Regions from separate parts of the Brevundimonas sp. GCM10030266 genome, predicted to be linked through region 1. Evidence: riboswitches for the same ligand, from Rfam matches in the RefSeq annotation. Region 1 holds a riboswitch; the other holds the start of a gene.

The links. A riboswitch is a leader RNA that binds a small molecule or an ion and turns the genes downstream of it on or off. The one in region 1 is predicted to bind S-adenosylmethionine.
Region 2: linked by a shared signal. The riboswitch ahead of ACFQQC_RS09625 (homoserine O-succinyltransferase) and the one ahead of ACFQQC_RS17505 (TonB-dependent receptor plug domain-containing protein) in region 1 are both predicted to bind S-adenosylmethionine.

The regions. Positions count from the first base shown of each region.
Region 1 covers NZ_JBHTCY010000006.1:54,652-61,804, reverse strand. Annotated here, with positions in the region: gene ACFQQC_RS17515 (hypothetical protein) at 1-687, opposite strand, end outside; gene ACFQQC_RS17510 (DOPA 4,5-dioxygenase family protein) at 803-1,405, opposite strand; gene ACFQQC_RS17505 (TonB-dependent receptor plug domain-containing protein) at 1,410-3,824, opposite strand; SAM riboswitch class I at 4,120-4,230, opposite strand; gene rplI (50S ribosomal protein L9) at 4,340-4,924, opposite strand; gene rpsR (30S ribosomal protein S18) at 4,926-5,201, opposite strand; gene rpsF (30S ribosomal protein S6) at 5,214-5,597, opposite strand; gene ACFQQC_RS17485 (D-alanyl-D-alanine carboxypeptidase) at 5,817-7,109, opposite strand.
Region 2 covers NZ_JBHTCY010000002.1:623,489-630,641, reverse strand. Annotated here, with positions in the region: gene ACFQQC_RS09640 (TonB-dependent receptor) at 1-991, shown strand, start outside; gene ACFQQC_RS09635 (homoserine dehydrogenase) at 1,055-2,284, opposite strand; gene metB (cystathionine gamma-synthase) at 2,284-3,474, opposite strand; gene ACFQQC_RS09625 (homoserine O-succinyltransferase) at 3,471-4,463, opposite strand; SAM riboswitch class I at 4,563-4,687, opposite strand; gene ACFQQC_RS09620 (ammonium transporter) at 4,941-6,284, shown strand; gene ACFQQC_RS09615 (TorF family putative porin) at 6,374-7,048, shown strand.

The DNA.
Region 1 (7,153 bases):
CCCGGCGCGATCTGTCAGCGCCCGGTCGATAAGATCGGCGGGGATGACCGGCGACTGATCCTCGCCTGCCTCCCGGATGACGGCGCCCAGCGTCACTGTTTCCCGCGGGCCGGGCTCGGGCAGGTCGAGGATCAGGGGCGCGCCGGAGCGTTGGTTTGCGCCACGCCCCACGGGGCCCAGATCGAAGCTTACGTGTCCGAAGGTTTGCCGTCCGCCTGCCGACTGGCGGCCCGCGACTAAGGCGATGCCGACCTTCACCTCGCCGGACCCGCGCTGTCTGAACAACGGTCGGTCCAGTCGGGCATAGGCGGGAGCGATCTCCGCCCGGGAGCTCTCGACGAACCGGACATCAAACCCGGACACCGCGTCCTTGTGGCCCAGGGTCGGGCCGCGCAGGACGGTCAGACAGAAGCGGTCCCCCGCAACGGGGCGGTACAGGATCTGGGCGCTCCGGACCCTGTAGGTGGCGCTGGCCTGTTCGTCTGACCGGTGATCAACGACCGACGCGTCGGTCCTGTCGGTGTTGATCGCCAGTGCGATTCCCCGATCCGGATTCTCGAAATCGCAGCCGGCGTCGGAGCGCGGCCACAGGATCACGGCGACGTGGGATGTGGCTGGCGGCGGCGTGGTCGCACATCCCGCTGCGCCAACGCAGGCGAGGCCAAGACCGAGAACAGACAGACGCATCCCACCCTCTCCAAAATGAGGGGCTCGCCCCCTCCGCCCTGCATCCTATTCAGGACGTGCAAGAACCACCATACGTTGCGTGGGGCTTTCGCGTCGTCAGATGGCGATCTCCAGGTCAGGTCTCCAGCGGCAGGGTCGGTCGGGTGTTCGGGTAAATCCGTTCGATGTCTCCGCCCGCCGCCGTCGCAGACCTCGGCATCCGGAAGGCGTTCACCGGTTGGGTGTCGCCGATCCACAGGGCGTTGATCAGATGGTCGGCGTAAGGGTCGTCGGTGTTCGGGTGGATCAGGATCTTCAGTCCGAGGTGGTTCAGCATCAACCAGGGGATCACGGTCGGGACCTGATCCGAACTGAAGCCGAAATAGAAGGACGGGGTGGTGTGCGAGCCGCGCGGTCCCTCGTTCCACTCGCCCAGCTCCACCCGGAACCGGTGGATGACCCAGTCGCGCAGCCGGGCCGCGCGATAGGCCGTGTCCTCATCGAAATAGATGTGGGCGTGGTAGCTGCTGATCTCGGTCCAAGGCCGCGGCGACGCCGGAAGCTCGACGCCGCGGGGCAGGGGGTCGGGCGGCGGCTTGGGATGCGCGCCCCAGGGACTGAGGGGGCTTTCGTCACCGACCTGGGCCGCGGCCTCGGGCGCGGTCGCGGCGACCGAAGCCGCCGCGACCGCCACCCCGCCGCCCAGAAGCAGCGCGCGCTTCGTGGGACTGACGCTCATCGGATCACCAGCTCAGGGCCACGCGGGCGTAGACGTAGCGGCCGTTGAAGCCGAACGGCGAGTAGAAGGGGAAGCCCAGCACGCCGTTGCTGTTCAGCGAGACCGGCACGGCGTCCGGGTATTCGTCGAACGCATTGTCCACGCCCAGCGACAGGGCGACCCGCTCGCTGGCCTGGAAGCGCGCCTCGAAGTCGGCCACCACCTTGTCGCCGGTCGCGTAGTCAGCCGCGGCGGTCGAACCGGGCTGCAGCACGCTGGCGTAGTGGGTGGCCCGCGCGGTCACGCCCCAACGGCCATAGCTCCAGTCCGCCGTTCCCGAGATCTTGGTGTCCGGCGTGCCGTTCTCGATGGTCAGGATACGGCTGCGGGCGAACAGCGGCGGCACCGGGTTCAGCACGGACGACGAGGTCGGCAGGCGCTTCACCTCCACATCGTTGAAGTTGGCGGCCACGGTGAAGTCCCAGTCGCCAAAACGCTCCGTGCCCAGGCGATAGCGGCCGACGATGTCGATCCCCTTGGTGGTGGTGTCGACCCCGTTCAGGAAGAAGCGCGCGGCCTGGACGCCCAGCGGGTCCAGCAGGCTGGCGACCTGCGGGCTGAAGCTGCGGTTGATCAGCTCCGACAGGACGATCTGGTCCTCGATGTCGATCTTGTAGGCGTCGATCGTCAGGTTGAAGTCACCCAGCCGGTAGACCGCCCCGACCGTGTAGTTGACCGAGGTCTCGGCATCGAGCGGCTGCGCGCCCAGCAGGCTGGCGACCGCGCTGGTGGCGGGGAAGGTGCCGGTCTCGACCACGGCGCCGTTCTGGATCACGGAGCTGGTCGAGGTGAAGAAGGACTGCTGCAGCGACGGCGCCCGGAAGCCGGTCGAGACCGAGCCGCGCAGGGCGAACGACGGCGCGAAGTCGTAGCGGGCCGAGATCTTGCCAGTCGTCGAGGTGCCGAAGTCGGAATAGTCCTCGTAGCGAACGGCGCCCGCGACGGTGAACTGTTCGGTGATCGGGGCCTCCACATCGATAAAGACGCCGACAGCGGTGCGGTCCTCGTCCACCTCGTTGGACGGCTGGAAGCCCGGGAAGCCCTGGGCGCCGCCGGCTAGCGCCGTGTTCGAGCCCAGCGGGCCGCGATTCCAGGATTCCGGCTGTCCGGCCTGGATATCATAGGTCTCGCGGCGGGCCTCCAGACCCACGGCCACGTTCAGCGGCGCATACAGGCCGATCTCGAACTGGCGGGCGAGGTCGGCGCCCAGCACCAGCTGGTCATAGATCAGCGAGCCGGAATCGAAACTGGTCGGCGACGCCGCGCCATAGGTGGCGTTCAGCGAGTTCTCGGTGCGGAAATCCAGCGCGTTGCGGCCGTAGACCAGGTTCACATCGGCGTCCCAGCCGCCGATCGAGCCACGCAGGCCCCCGGCTGCGGACAGGTCCTGCGAGTTGACGGCGATCTTGGGCAGGAAGCCGTCGGGATAGAGGGCGGCGACATTGTTCACATTGGAGGCCAGACGCGGGAAGGCGGCGCTTTCGCTGTCGCGATCCTGGAAGCCGGCCCAGCCATAGGCCTCCCAGCCATTGCCCAGCGGGGCGCCGGCGTTGGCGAAGACGGTCCATTGCTCGACCTGCGGGTCACCGAAGCGGGCCGTGATGGCGTTTGGGGTCACGCGCGGGTCCAGATCGGAACGATTGGTCGGGTCGCGCTGCAGGTATTCGGCGCTCAGGGTCAGATAGCCGTCCTGGCCCAGGCCGAAGCCCTGCCAGGCCGAGGCGGTGACGGTGCCGCCGTCCTGCTCATCCCGGCTCCCGGCGCGGGGCGTGTCGATGGTCGTGTTGTACTGTCCGAAGGTGACGGTCGCGCCGCCCCCTTCGCGGGCCTGTCGGAGGCGAAGGTTGACGACCCCGGCGATGGCGTCCGAGCCGTACTGGGCCGAGGCGCCGTCACGCAGCACCTCGACGCGATCCAGCGCGCCGGACGGAATGGTGTTCAGGTCCACGGCGGCCGAGCCGCGGCCGACCGAACCGTTGACGTTGACCAGCGCCGAGGCGTGGCGGCGCGTCCCGTTGACCAGCACCAGCGTCTGGTCGGGCGACAGGCCGCGCAGGGTGGCCGGGCGGATCGAGTCGGTGCCGTCCACCACCGCCGGGCGCGGGAAGGTCAGCGACGGCACGGACTGGGCCAGGGCGGCCGCCAGCTCGGTCGTGCCCCGGTTCTGCAGGTCTTCCTGGGTCACCACGTCAACCGGGGCCAGGGTGTCCAGACGCGAGCGGTTGGGGACGCGGGTGCCGGTGACGACGATCTCGCCGATCTCGGTGGCTTCGGGTTCGGCGGATTGCGGGGTCGTTTGGGCGTTCGCGGCGCCGGCCAGCAGGGCGGTGGCCGAGGCGGCGGCGAACAGGGTGAAGCGGAAGCGGGTGGTCGCGGTCATGGGGATGTCTCGTTCTCGATGAGGCGCAGCTCTCCGGTCGGCGTCGCACGCAGCGATCGCCGGGGATCCGGGCTGGCGATGTCTTTGGTCAGTTCGGGCGGTGCGCCCGGCGGGTCAGCCGATTACAGCGAACGGCGACATCGCATCGAAAGGCCGCGGCACATAAGCGTACGCGGCGCACGGGCCTCGGCGGTGAGAACGGTCAGGGCGTTGGTCTTGTCAGCACGCATCGTCGTCTCCTGCATCATCAGGAACGCCAGCGGTGACAGATGGGGGGAGTCCGGCTTCGACCGGGCTCTCATCTGCCGCGACCCGGGGAGGGGTCCCGAAGGAGTTGGCACCTTACGGAGGTCCGCAGGTTGCCCCGACGTCAAAGGGCCTATCCCTCAGCCGGTCTCGATGAGCAGATGCGATATTGCGATGCGTCATAAATGCGTCAAGCGCAGGCCGGAAAAAAGTACGGCGGCGCAGGGTCGCCCCCGCGCCGCCGTGTCTTTCAGGCACCAGTAACGGTGTTAGGCTTCGCTGCCCAGACCGTCCTGTTGGCCGGCGCCGCCGGCGACCATGTCCGCGGCCTGTTCGGCGGCGGCTTCACGGTCTTCCTCGTAGGCCGACTTGATCACGTCCTCGCCCTTGGCTTGACGCTCGGCTTCGTCGGCCGAACGGGCGATGTTGATCTTGACGGTGGCCGAGACCTCGGCGTGCAGGCGGACCAGCACTTCGTGGACGCCCAGCGTCTTGATCGCCGTGTTGAGCACGACTTGCGAACGCTCGACCTTGCCGCCTTCAGCCTGGACGGCTTCAGCGACGTCGCGACCGGCGACCGAACCGTACAGCTGACCGGTTTCACCGGCCTGACGGATCATGACGTAGGTCTGGCCGTCGATCTTGTCGGCGACCTTCTGAGCGTCAGCCTTGTTCTTCTCGTTGCGCTGCTCGATGGCGGCGCGGTCGAGTTCGAACGCCTTCAGGTTGGCGGCGGTGGCCCGGCGGGCCTTGTCGCGCGGCAGAAGGAAGTTGCGAGCGAAGCCGTCCTTGACAGTGACGACGTCGCCGATGGCGCCGAGGTTATCGACGCGTTCCAGCAGAACGACCTTCATCTTACTTCACCACGTAGGGCAGGAGGGCCAGGTAGCGCGCGCGCTTGATGGCCTTGGCCAGCTCGCGTTGCTTCTTCTGGGAGACAGCCGTGATGCGCGACGGGACGATCTTGCCGCGCTCGCTGATGTAGCGTTGCAGCAGCTTGACGTCCTTGTAGTCGATCTTCGGCGCGTTCGGGCCGGAGAACGGGCACACCTTGCGGCGGCGGAAGAACGGGCGACGGGCCGGGCCGGAGCCGGCCGGCGCGCCCGGGGTCGGGGCGGTGGTATCGGTCATGTTCCGGGTTCCTTAGGCTTCGACAGCAGCGTCTTCGCGGGGACCGCGTTCACGCTCGCGCTCGCGCTCGCGTTCACGGCGGGCCAGCAGCGGCGACAGTTCCAGGTCGAGTTCCTCGACGCGGACGGTCAGCCAGCGCAGCACGTCTTCGTTGATCGACAGCTGACGCTCGACTTCGGCCATGGCGGCCGGAGGGGCGTCGACGGCGAGCAGCGAATAGTGAGCCTTGCGGTTCTTCTTCACGCGGTAGGTCAGGTTGCGCAGACCCCAGTACTCGATCTTGGCGACGGAGCCGCCGGCTTCCTCGATCAAGCCCTTGATGGTGTCGTTCAGCGCTTCGGCCTGCTGCGCCGAGATATCCTGGCGCGTCATGACCGTGTGCTCGTAAAGAGCCATGCGGTATTCTCCCTTGTGGGCGCCGGCGCGGGCGGACCGGGTAGTCCGTTCCACGATGGTTCCCGAGGCGGCGGCCGGGATGACTTCCCGAACCCTTTGGAGCTCCGCACCGGGACCGAGGCCCTGGAAAGCGGGCGCGTATAGGGGAAAAGCGCGCCAAGAGCAAGGATGGCGAGCAAGGCTGGCGAGCAAGGCTCAGCCCCCCGATCAAAGCCTGTTCTAGTTCGGCCCGATCACCGTGCAGTCCCAGCGACGCTCGGTCAGGGCCTCGCAGGCGGCGCGGGCGCCCGCCTCGGTCATGCCGGTGAAGCGCGAGCGATACCAGCCGGAGGCGGTCTGCACCGTCCGTTCGGCGTTGGCGAACTGGCGCGAGTAGCGGCGGCCGACCTCGGTCAGCCAGTTGCGGGCCACCGTCTCGTCGCGGAAGGCGCCGACCTGCACGGTCCAGCGGCCGGCCGGTTCACGCGCGGGGCGGGCCGGAGCCGGGGCCGCGCGCGGCGGTGTCCGAGCCGGCGGCGCGGCGGCCGGCGGGGCGGTCGTGGTGCGGGCGTTGAGGATGGCGGTGATGCTGGCGTCTTCGTTGTCGTCGTTCATCTGGGCGTACTGGACCGGACCGGCGCCGGGGGGCAGGGGACCGCTGCTGGGCGTATTGCCGAAGCCGCGCTGCTCGAAGAAGGTCTGGGCCACCTGGATGCGCTCGCCCTGCCGGCGCAGGCGCACCACCTCGAAGCCGGTGTCGGTCAGGGCCGCGACATGGGCGTTGCGGCTGGCCGAGGACTGGCCGCCCAGCACCACGGTGATGATGCGTTTCCCGTCGCGCACGGCCGAGGCCATGATGTTCGAGCCCGAGGCGTTGGTCAGGCCGGTCTTCAGCCCGTCATAGCCGGAGTTGGTGCGCAGCAGGCCGTTGGTGTTCTGGTAGTTGCGGCCGTTGTAGCTCCAGTCGTGCAGGCCGAAGAAGCGGTAGTACTGCGGATAGTCGCGCATCGCCGCCCGGCCCAGCACCGCCAGGTCGCGGGCGGTGGTCAGCTGGCGCGCGTCGGGCAGGCCGTTGGCGTTCACATAGCGCGTGTGGGTCATGCCCAGCTCCTGCGCCTTCAGGGTCATCTGGGCGGTGAAGCGCGCTTCCGAGCCGCCGATGTGTTCAGCGATGGCCACGGCCATGTCGTTGGCGCTGCGCACCGCCGTCGCCTTCATCGCGTCTTCCAGCGAGATGGTCTGGCCGGCGGCGAGGCCCAGCTTGGACGGCGGCTGGCTGGCGGCGCGCGGCGAGATGGTCAGCCGGTCATCCAGCCGCGCCCGGCCTTCGGCCAGGGCCTCGAACGCCAGGTACAGGGTCATCACCTTGGTGACGGAGGCCGGATAGCGGCGGCTGTCGGCATAGCGGGCGAACAGCACCTCGCCGGTCTCGGCGTCCACGACGATGGAGGCGTAGGTCGGGTTCACCTGGGCCTGGGCGGTCATGACCGGCGCGCTGACCGGCGTCGCCACCATCACGGCGACCAGAACCATCGAAAGCCATCCGCGGCGGAGCAGTTCGGTCAGACGCAAGCGAG
Region 2 (7,153 bases), on a different contig from region 1:
CACCCAGTTGAACGCCACGGGCTACAGCTCGACCGGCGGCGGCACCCTGGTGACCGGCGAGAACGAGTACGACAACACCTTGCCGTCGCTGAACATCAGCTATGAGCCGGTCGATGACCTGATCGTCCGTTTCGGCGTGGCCTCGGTGATGGCGCGCCCGCAGATCGGCAACACCCTGGCGGGCACCAACTATCTGGTGCCGACCACCTCGCTGGCGGCCTCGGGGCCGAACTACACCGCGTCGATCGGCAACGTGAAGCTCCAGCCGTTCGAAGCCACCACCTATGACTTCAGCGTCGAGTGGTATTTCGCGCCCGAAAGCCTGCTGTCCTTCGCCTATTTCTACAAGGACATCGACACCTACATCCAGATCGTGCGTCAGGACCTGGCCTATTCGGACCTGACCGCCCTGAACCCCTCGGCCTTCGCGCCGGGCTTCTGCACGGGCACCTGCTCGCCCTCGACCATCTTCCAACTGACCGCCGCGGTGAACACCGAAGGCGGCCCGCTGAAGGGCTTCGAGGTCAGCTATCAGCAGCCCTTCACCTTCCTGCCGGGGCCGCTGCAGAACCTCGGCGTGCAGCTGAACTACACCCACGTCGAATCCGAGATCGACTACTGCAGCAACGCCCTGTGCACGACCTTCGTGACGGCGGACCTGATCAACCTCTCGCCGGAGTCGTGGAACGCGACCCTGTACTATGAGGATGACAGGTTCTCGGCCCGGGTCTCGGGCGCCTTCCGCGACGGCTACATCCAGAATGTGCCCGGTCGGAACGGCAACAGCATCGAAGGCAAGATGGAGACGTTCAACCTGGACGCCTCGGCCTCCTACAATCTGACCGACGATCTGGAGCTGACGCTGGAGGCCCTCAACCTGACGGACGAGGAGAACCACCAGTTCGTGGGCGACGGCGCCGATCGTCAGAGCACCTCCGTCTATCACCACACTGGCCGCCAGTTCTATCTGGGCGCCCGCTATCGCTTCTGATCACTCCTGAACCGAAGCGCACTTTCGCCGCCGACCGGGCCCCCGGTCGGCGGCGTTTCTTTTTCAGGCGTTCAGCAGATCGATCAGGTCGGCCCAGACGCTCTCGGTCGTCGGGATGCGCCCCGCGCCGCGACCGCGCGCGGTGAAGACGCGGCCGTCGCCGGTGGTCACCCGCAGGGCGTTTCCCTCGTCCGGCAGGTCGGCGAAGAAGGCATCTCCATCAACGGCGGCCAGGGCCACGCCCGCGCTGTCGGTGCGCAGGTCCAGCCGGGAAATCTGGCGGACGCGACCGGGGAGGAGCGCCGCGTCCGCCGACAGGGTCTCGCGAGCGATACGCTCCGGCGAGATCCCGTCATCAAGGGCCTCATGCGCCAGGATGGCCAGCTTGGCCGCGGCGTCGAGGCCCGACAGGTCCGCGGTCGGGTCTTCCTCGGCGAAGCCTGCCTCGCGCGCGGCGATCAGGGCCTCGTCGAAGGCCACGCCGGCGGCCAGTCGGTTGAGAATGAAGTTGCAGGTGCCGTTCAGCACGGCCTCGATCCGCACGACCGGGCCATGCTTGCGGGCGCGGCGGACGGTCTCGATCAGCGGCGAGCCGCCGCCGACGCTGGCGGAGTACAGCAGGCGGGCGTCATGCGCTTCCGCCAGCGCGGTCAGGGCCGCCAGATCGCTTCCGACCGCCTGCTTGTTGGCGCTGACCACATCGACGCCGCGCGACAGGGCGGCGCGGATCAGGGCCAGGCCAGTGGACGCGTCCGAGATCGCTTCCACCAGCACATCCGGCTCGCGCGCCAGCAGGGCGGCGGGATCGGCCAGCAGCAGCGGCTTCGATACGGCCGGATCGCGCGGCTTGTTAGGATCGCGGACCAGCACGCCGACCACCTCGAACCGGTCGTCGCCCAGCAGGCGGGCCAGCACGCCGCCTCCCACCACGCCACAGCCGGCCAGCGCCACGCGCAGCGGACGCTCCGGCGCGGGCCGGGTATGGGCGACAGCGACTTCCGGCCCGGCGACGATGGAGGCCGGCGCGTTCAGCAGCGCCTGTCCCGGAGCGGGCAGGGCGGTGGTCACGCCGATGGCGTCCAGCGCCTCGGCCAGCCGGGCGGAGGCGTCCGCGCCGCCCGAGGCGACCGCGACCACGCGACGGCCGCGGCGCACTTCGCGATAGACCGCGCTGGCGGCTTCGGCGACATCGGCGACGTCCAGCTGAAGCAGGGCGACCGGCTCGTCATGGGCGTGTTCGGAGACCGCGCCGGTCACGACCGGGCGGGGCAGGGGCAGCGATGCGGCGGTCATCAGGCGGCCTCGGCTTCCAGCGTCGTCGCCACGATCACGGCGTCCAGCGCCGCCGACAGGTCGGCCAGCAGATCCTCCGGATGCTCCAGCCCGATGGACAGGCGCAGCAGGCCGTCGGTGATGCCCGCCGTCTCGCGCGCTTCCGGCGTCATGGCCGCGTGGGTCATCAGGGTCGGGTGAGCGATCAGGCTTTCCACCCCGCCCAGCGACTCGGCCAGGGTGAAGACCTCTAGCTGGTCCACGAAGGTGCGCACGGCGTCGATGTCGGCCAGTTCGAAGCTCAGCATGGCGCCGAAGCCCTTCTGCTGACGGGCGGCGATCTCATGGCCCGGGTGGCTCTTCAGGCCCGGATAATTGACGCGCTTCACCGCCGGGTGGGCGTCCAGCCATTCGGCCACGCGGCCCGCTGTCGCCTGCTGGCGCTCGACGCGGGCGAACAGGGTGCGCACCCCGCGCAGGGTCAGATAGGCGTCGAAGGGCGAACCGGTCACGCCCAGACAGTTGGCCCACCAGGTCAGCTGTTCCAGATCGGCCTGATCCTTCGCCACCACGGCGCCGCCGACCACGTCCGAGTGGCCGTTGATGTATTTGGTGGTCGAGTGGATCACCAGATCGGCGCCCAGTGCGATGGGGTTCTGCAGGGCCGGCGACAGGAAGGTGTTGTCCACCGCCGCCTTGCAGCCGACGGCGTGGGCGCGGGCGCAGATGTCGGCCACGTCCACCACGCGCATCAGCGGGTTCGACGGGGTCTCGATCAGGATCAGTTTCGGGTTCAGGGCGAAGGCGGCGTCCAGCGCCTCGCGATCGTTCTGGTCGACGAACTGGACGTCGAAATGATTGCGGCGCGCCCGGGCGCTCAGCAGGCGGTGAGTGCCGCCGTAGAGGTCGTGCGGGGCCAGCAGCAGGTCGCCCGGCTCCAGCGACGACAGGGCCAGATCCACCGCCGCCATGCCCGTGGCCGTGATCACGGCGCCCGCGCCGCCTTCCAGCTTTGCCAGTGTCTCGCCCAGCACGTCGCGGGTGGGGTTGCCCGAGCGGGTGTAGTCGTACTTCCGCTTACCCTCGAGCCCGTCGAAGCTGTAGTTCGAGGACAGGTAAAGCGGCGGCATCACCGCCCCGTGCGCCGGATCGTTGTTCACACCGTGCCGGGCGGCGGTGGTACAGGGATGGGCTTCGCTGGAACAGGTCATGCGGCGATCTCGTCAGGCTGGCGGGCGTACAGGGTGGAAAGGGCGTCGTGGAGCGTGCGGCCGACCAGCTCGCGCTCCTTCAGGAAGGCGTCGTGGCCGAAGATCGAACCCGCCTCGTCGAAGCGACGCAGGGCAGGGGCGCGGGCGGCGAGCTCGCGCAGGTCCTCGATCGGCACCAGACGGTCGCTGGTGAACCCCAGCAGGGTCAGGGGGCACTGGATGGCTTCCGGCGCGACCGCGTGGCGGTCCAGCGAGTCGGACAGCGAAATCCAGCGGTCGGCGCTGGTGGCCTCGGCGTAGTCGGCCCCGCGCGAGATCAGGTATTCGCACACTGGATAGGCTTCGCCGGCCCGCTCCGGCGCGGTGGTGGCGAAGCGCCAGTCGAACTCGTCGGCGGTGCGATAGGTGGTCATGGCCAGCTCGCGGGCCAGCGAGATGCCTTCCGCCTCACGGCCGCAGTCGCGGGCGAAGGCCAGCACGCGGCGCTGCACCCCGCGCCAGGCGGTCGCCGCCGGATGGGCGCGATGGGCGGCCGAGATGACGACCAGCTCGCCGATCCGCTCCGGGAAGGTCGCTGCGAAGGCCTGTCCGATGCAGCCGCCGTAGGAGGCGCCGACGAACGCATCGACCCGCGCTTCGCCCTGGGCGTCCAGCAGCAGGGCCAGCAGGCGGGCCTGATCGGCGGTGGTGATGGTCACGGCCGGATCGGTCCGGCCCGGCAGCAGGTCGACCGCCAGCACACGGACGCGATCCAGATCGACCGGTCCGCCGTGACGCACCGCCCACGACCACCAGCGCGCGGCGAAGCGGCCGCTCGAGATGCCGCCGGCGACGACCACCAGCGGACCCGACGCCGGGCCGTGGATGCGGCCGACGATCTCGTCCGCCGCCAGACGCTCGCCCGAGGCCAGCCGGAAGTCGGCCGGAATCGCGGCCGTCACGTCACGGCCGGGCGCCTCGTCGATGATCCATTCGGTGGTGGACGCCACTGTCCGCTCCGGTTCCGCTCAGCGAAACCGATGGGGCGAACCAGCTCTTGCGAAGAAAGACCCGTGAAGTCGTCTGGCCCCGTCAGGGACCACTCGCTTCACTCATCTCTCGCGGCTTCCGAAGACGCCCCGCAGGAGTTGGCACCATCTCCAGGGATCGGGTGGATCACTGGAAGGTTGCCCCGGCGTCAAAGGGCCTATCCCTCAGCCGGTCTTGATGAGTGTCCTTACGGTGACGAACGCGAAGCGGGTCGTCAATCCCCCAGGATTGCTGCGATCGCAAATTCACAAGCTTGGCCTTAAACGGCAATATCAATCCTCTTTTAGCAAGAAACGAGCATCAAAAATGCTCAACTCGGAGTCAGGTGCGCTACAGTCGCAACAAAGTTTCCTGAATCATTGTCCGGCCACTTGCGCATTTCGCAAGTGCGGTAAACAGTTCGCAAATGCGTAATGTTATCCATTTGGGGAACTGAGATGACTCGACTTCGCAGCGGCCTGGCTCTCGGGCTCGGCCTTCTGGCCACACTGATTGCATCGGGGGCCAGTGCGGCGCCCGCCCTTCTGGCCCACCAGGTTCCGCTGGAACTGGACGGCGCCGGGACGGCCTGGCTGTCCACCTCGACGGCCCTTGTTCTGCTCATGACCCTCCCGGGTCTGGCGCTCTTCTACGGCGGCATGGTGCGCCGCAAGAACGTGATCGCGACGATCACCCAGTCGGTCGGCGTCTTCGCCGTGGCCACCCTGGTATGGTTCATCGCCGGCTATTCCATCGCCTTCGGTTCGGCCGGCGCGCTCGGCGGCTACCCGGCCGAGACGGTCAACCAGTTCATCGGCAGCTTCGACGCCATCTTCCTGAACGGGGTGGGCATGGAGACGGCGCACAGCCTGCTGCCGGGGATCCCGGAATTCGTCTTCCTCAGCTTCCAGCTGACCTTCGCCATCATCACGCCCGCCCTGGTCACCGGCGCCTTCGCCGAGCGACTGAAGTACACGGGCCTGCTGCTGTTCACGGCCCTGTGGTCGCTGCTGGTCTATGCGCCGATCGCCCACTGGGTCTGGGGCGGCGGCTTCCTCGGCGGCGCCGGGGTGCTGGACTTCGCCGGCGGCGCGGTCGTGCACGTCAACTCGGGCGTGGCCGGTCTGGTCTGCGCGCTCTTCCTCGGCGCCCGCAAGGGCTACGGCAAGGAGCCGATCATCGCTCACAACCCGGTGCTGACGATGATCGGCGCCTCGCTGCTGCTGGTCGGCTGGATCGGCTTCAACGCCGGCTCGGCGGGCGGCGCCAACTCGCTGGCGGGCGTGGCCCTGATCAACACTATCCTGGCCGCCGCCGCCGCCTCCATCACCTGGAAGATCGTCGAGGTCATCGAGAAGAAGAAGGCGTCGCTGATCGGCGTGCTGTCCGGCATCGTCGCCGGTCTGGTCGCCATCACCCCGGCCGCCGGTTTCGTGGACCCGAAGGGCGCTGTCCTCATCGGTCTGATCGCCGGTCCGGTCTGCTACGCCTCCTCGGTCTGGATCAAGAAGCTGCTCCGCTACGATGACTCGCTGGACGCCTTCGGCATCCACGGCGCGGGCGGTCTGGCCGGCGCCCTGCTGACCGGCGTGTTCGCCTCGACCGCGATCAACAGCCTGGGCGAGGGCGCCAATGTGTGGACCCAGTTCATCGGCCTGGTCTGGACCATCGCCTACAGCGCGATCGGCACCCTGGTCATCCTGATCATCTGCAAGTTCACCACCGGCCTGCGCGTCAGCGCCGAGGCGGAGGAAGAAGGTCTGGACACCCACCTGCACGGGGAAGCCCTGGAGTCCGTCTGACCTGAATAACAGGCCGGCGCGGATCCTCTCACCGCGCCGGCCGCCAGTAAGCGTGTGCGTGCCGATTTCAGAACAATGGGGATACAGACATGAAACTCGCCTTCGCTTCCGCTGCCGCCGTCGTCGCCCTTTTCGCGGCGGCCGGATCGGCCAACGCCCAGGACGTGTCCTGGAACGTCGGGGTGACCTCCGACTACGTCTACCGCGGCGCCAGCCAGACCAATGAAGAGTTCGCCATCCAGGGCGGTGTGGATCTGACCTTCGAGTCCGGCTTCTACGCCGGGGCCTGGGCCTCGGATGTGGACTTCGGTGACGACACCTCCGCCGAGGTCGATGTCTATGGCGGCTATCGCACCGAGGCGGGCGGCTTCGCGCTCGACTTCGGCGTGATCGGCTACCTCTATGTGGATGAGCCTACGGAGGCCGACTACTCCTTCGTGGAGTTCAAGGCCGCCGCCTCGCGGGCCTTCGGTCCGGTCACCCTCGGCGCAGCCGTCTACTTCTCGCCGGACTTCTTCGGTGTGGATGAGGAGGCGACCTATGTGGAGGCCAACGGCAGCTTCGCTCCGGCGGACAAGTGGACCGTCAGCGGCGCTGTCGGCCACCAGTCCCTGAACATCAGTGACGACTACACCACCTGGAACGCCGGCGTGGCCTACGCCGTGACGGAAAACCTCTCCATCGACGTCCGCTACCACGACACGGACGTGGATGCGCCGCTGTATGAGGGTCGCGCGGTCGGCTCGCTGAAATTCGCCTTCTGATCTGACTTATCTGACGGAGACAATGATCCGGGCGTCCCTTCCGTCCGGCCATGGCCGGCAAGACCTTGCCTCTCTGGCGGGTCTTGCCGGTTTGTCCTTTCAGAA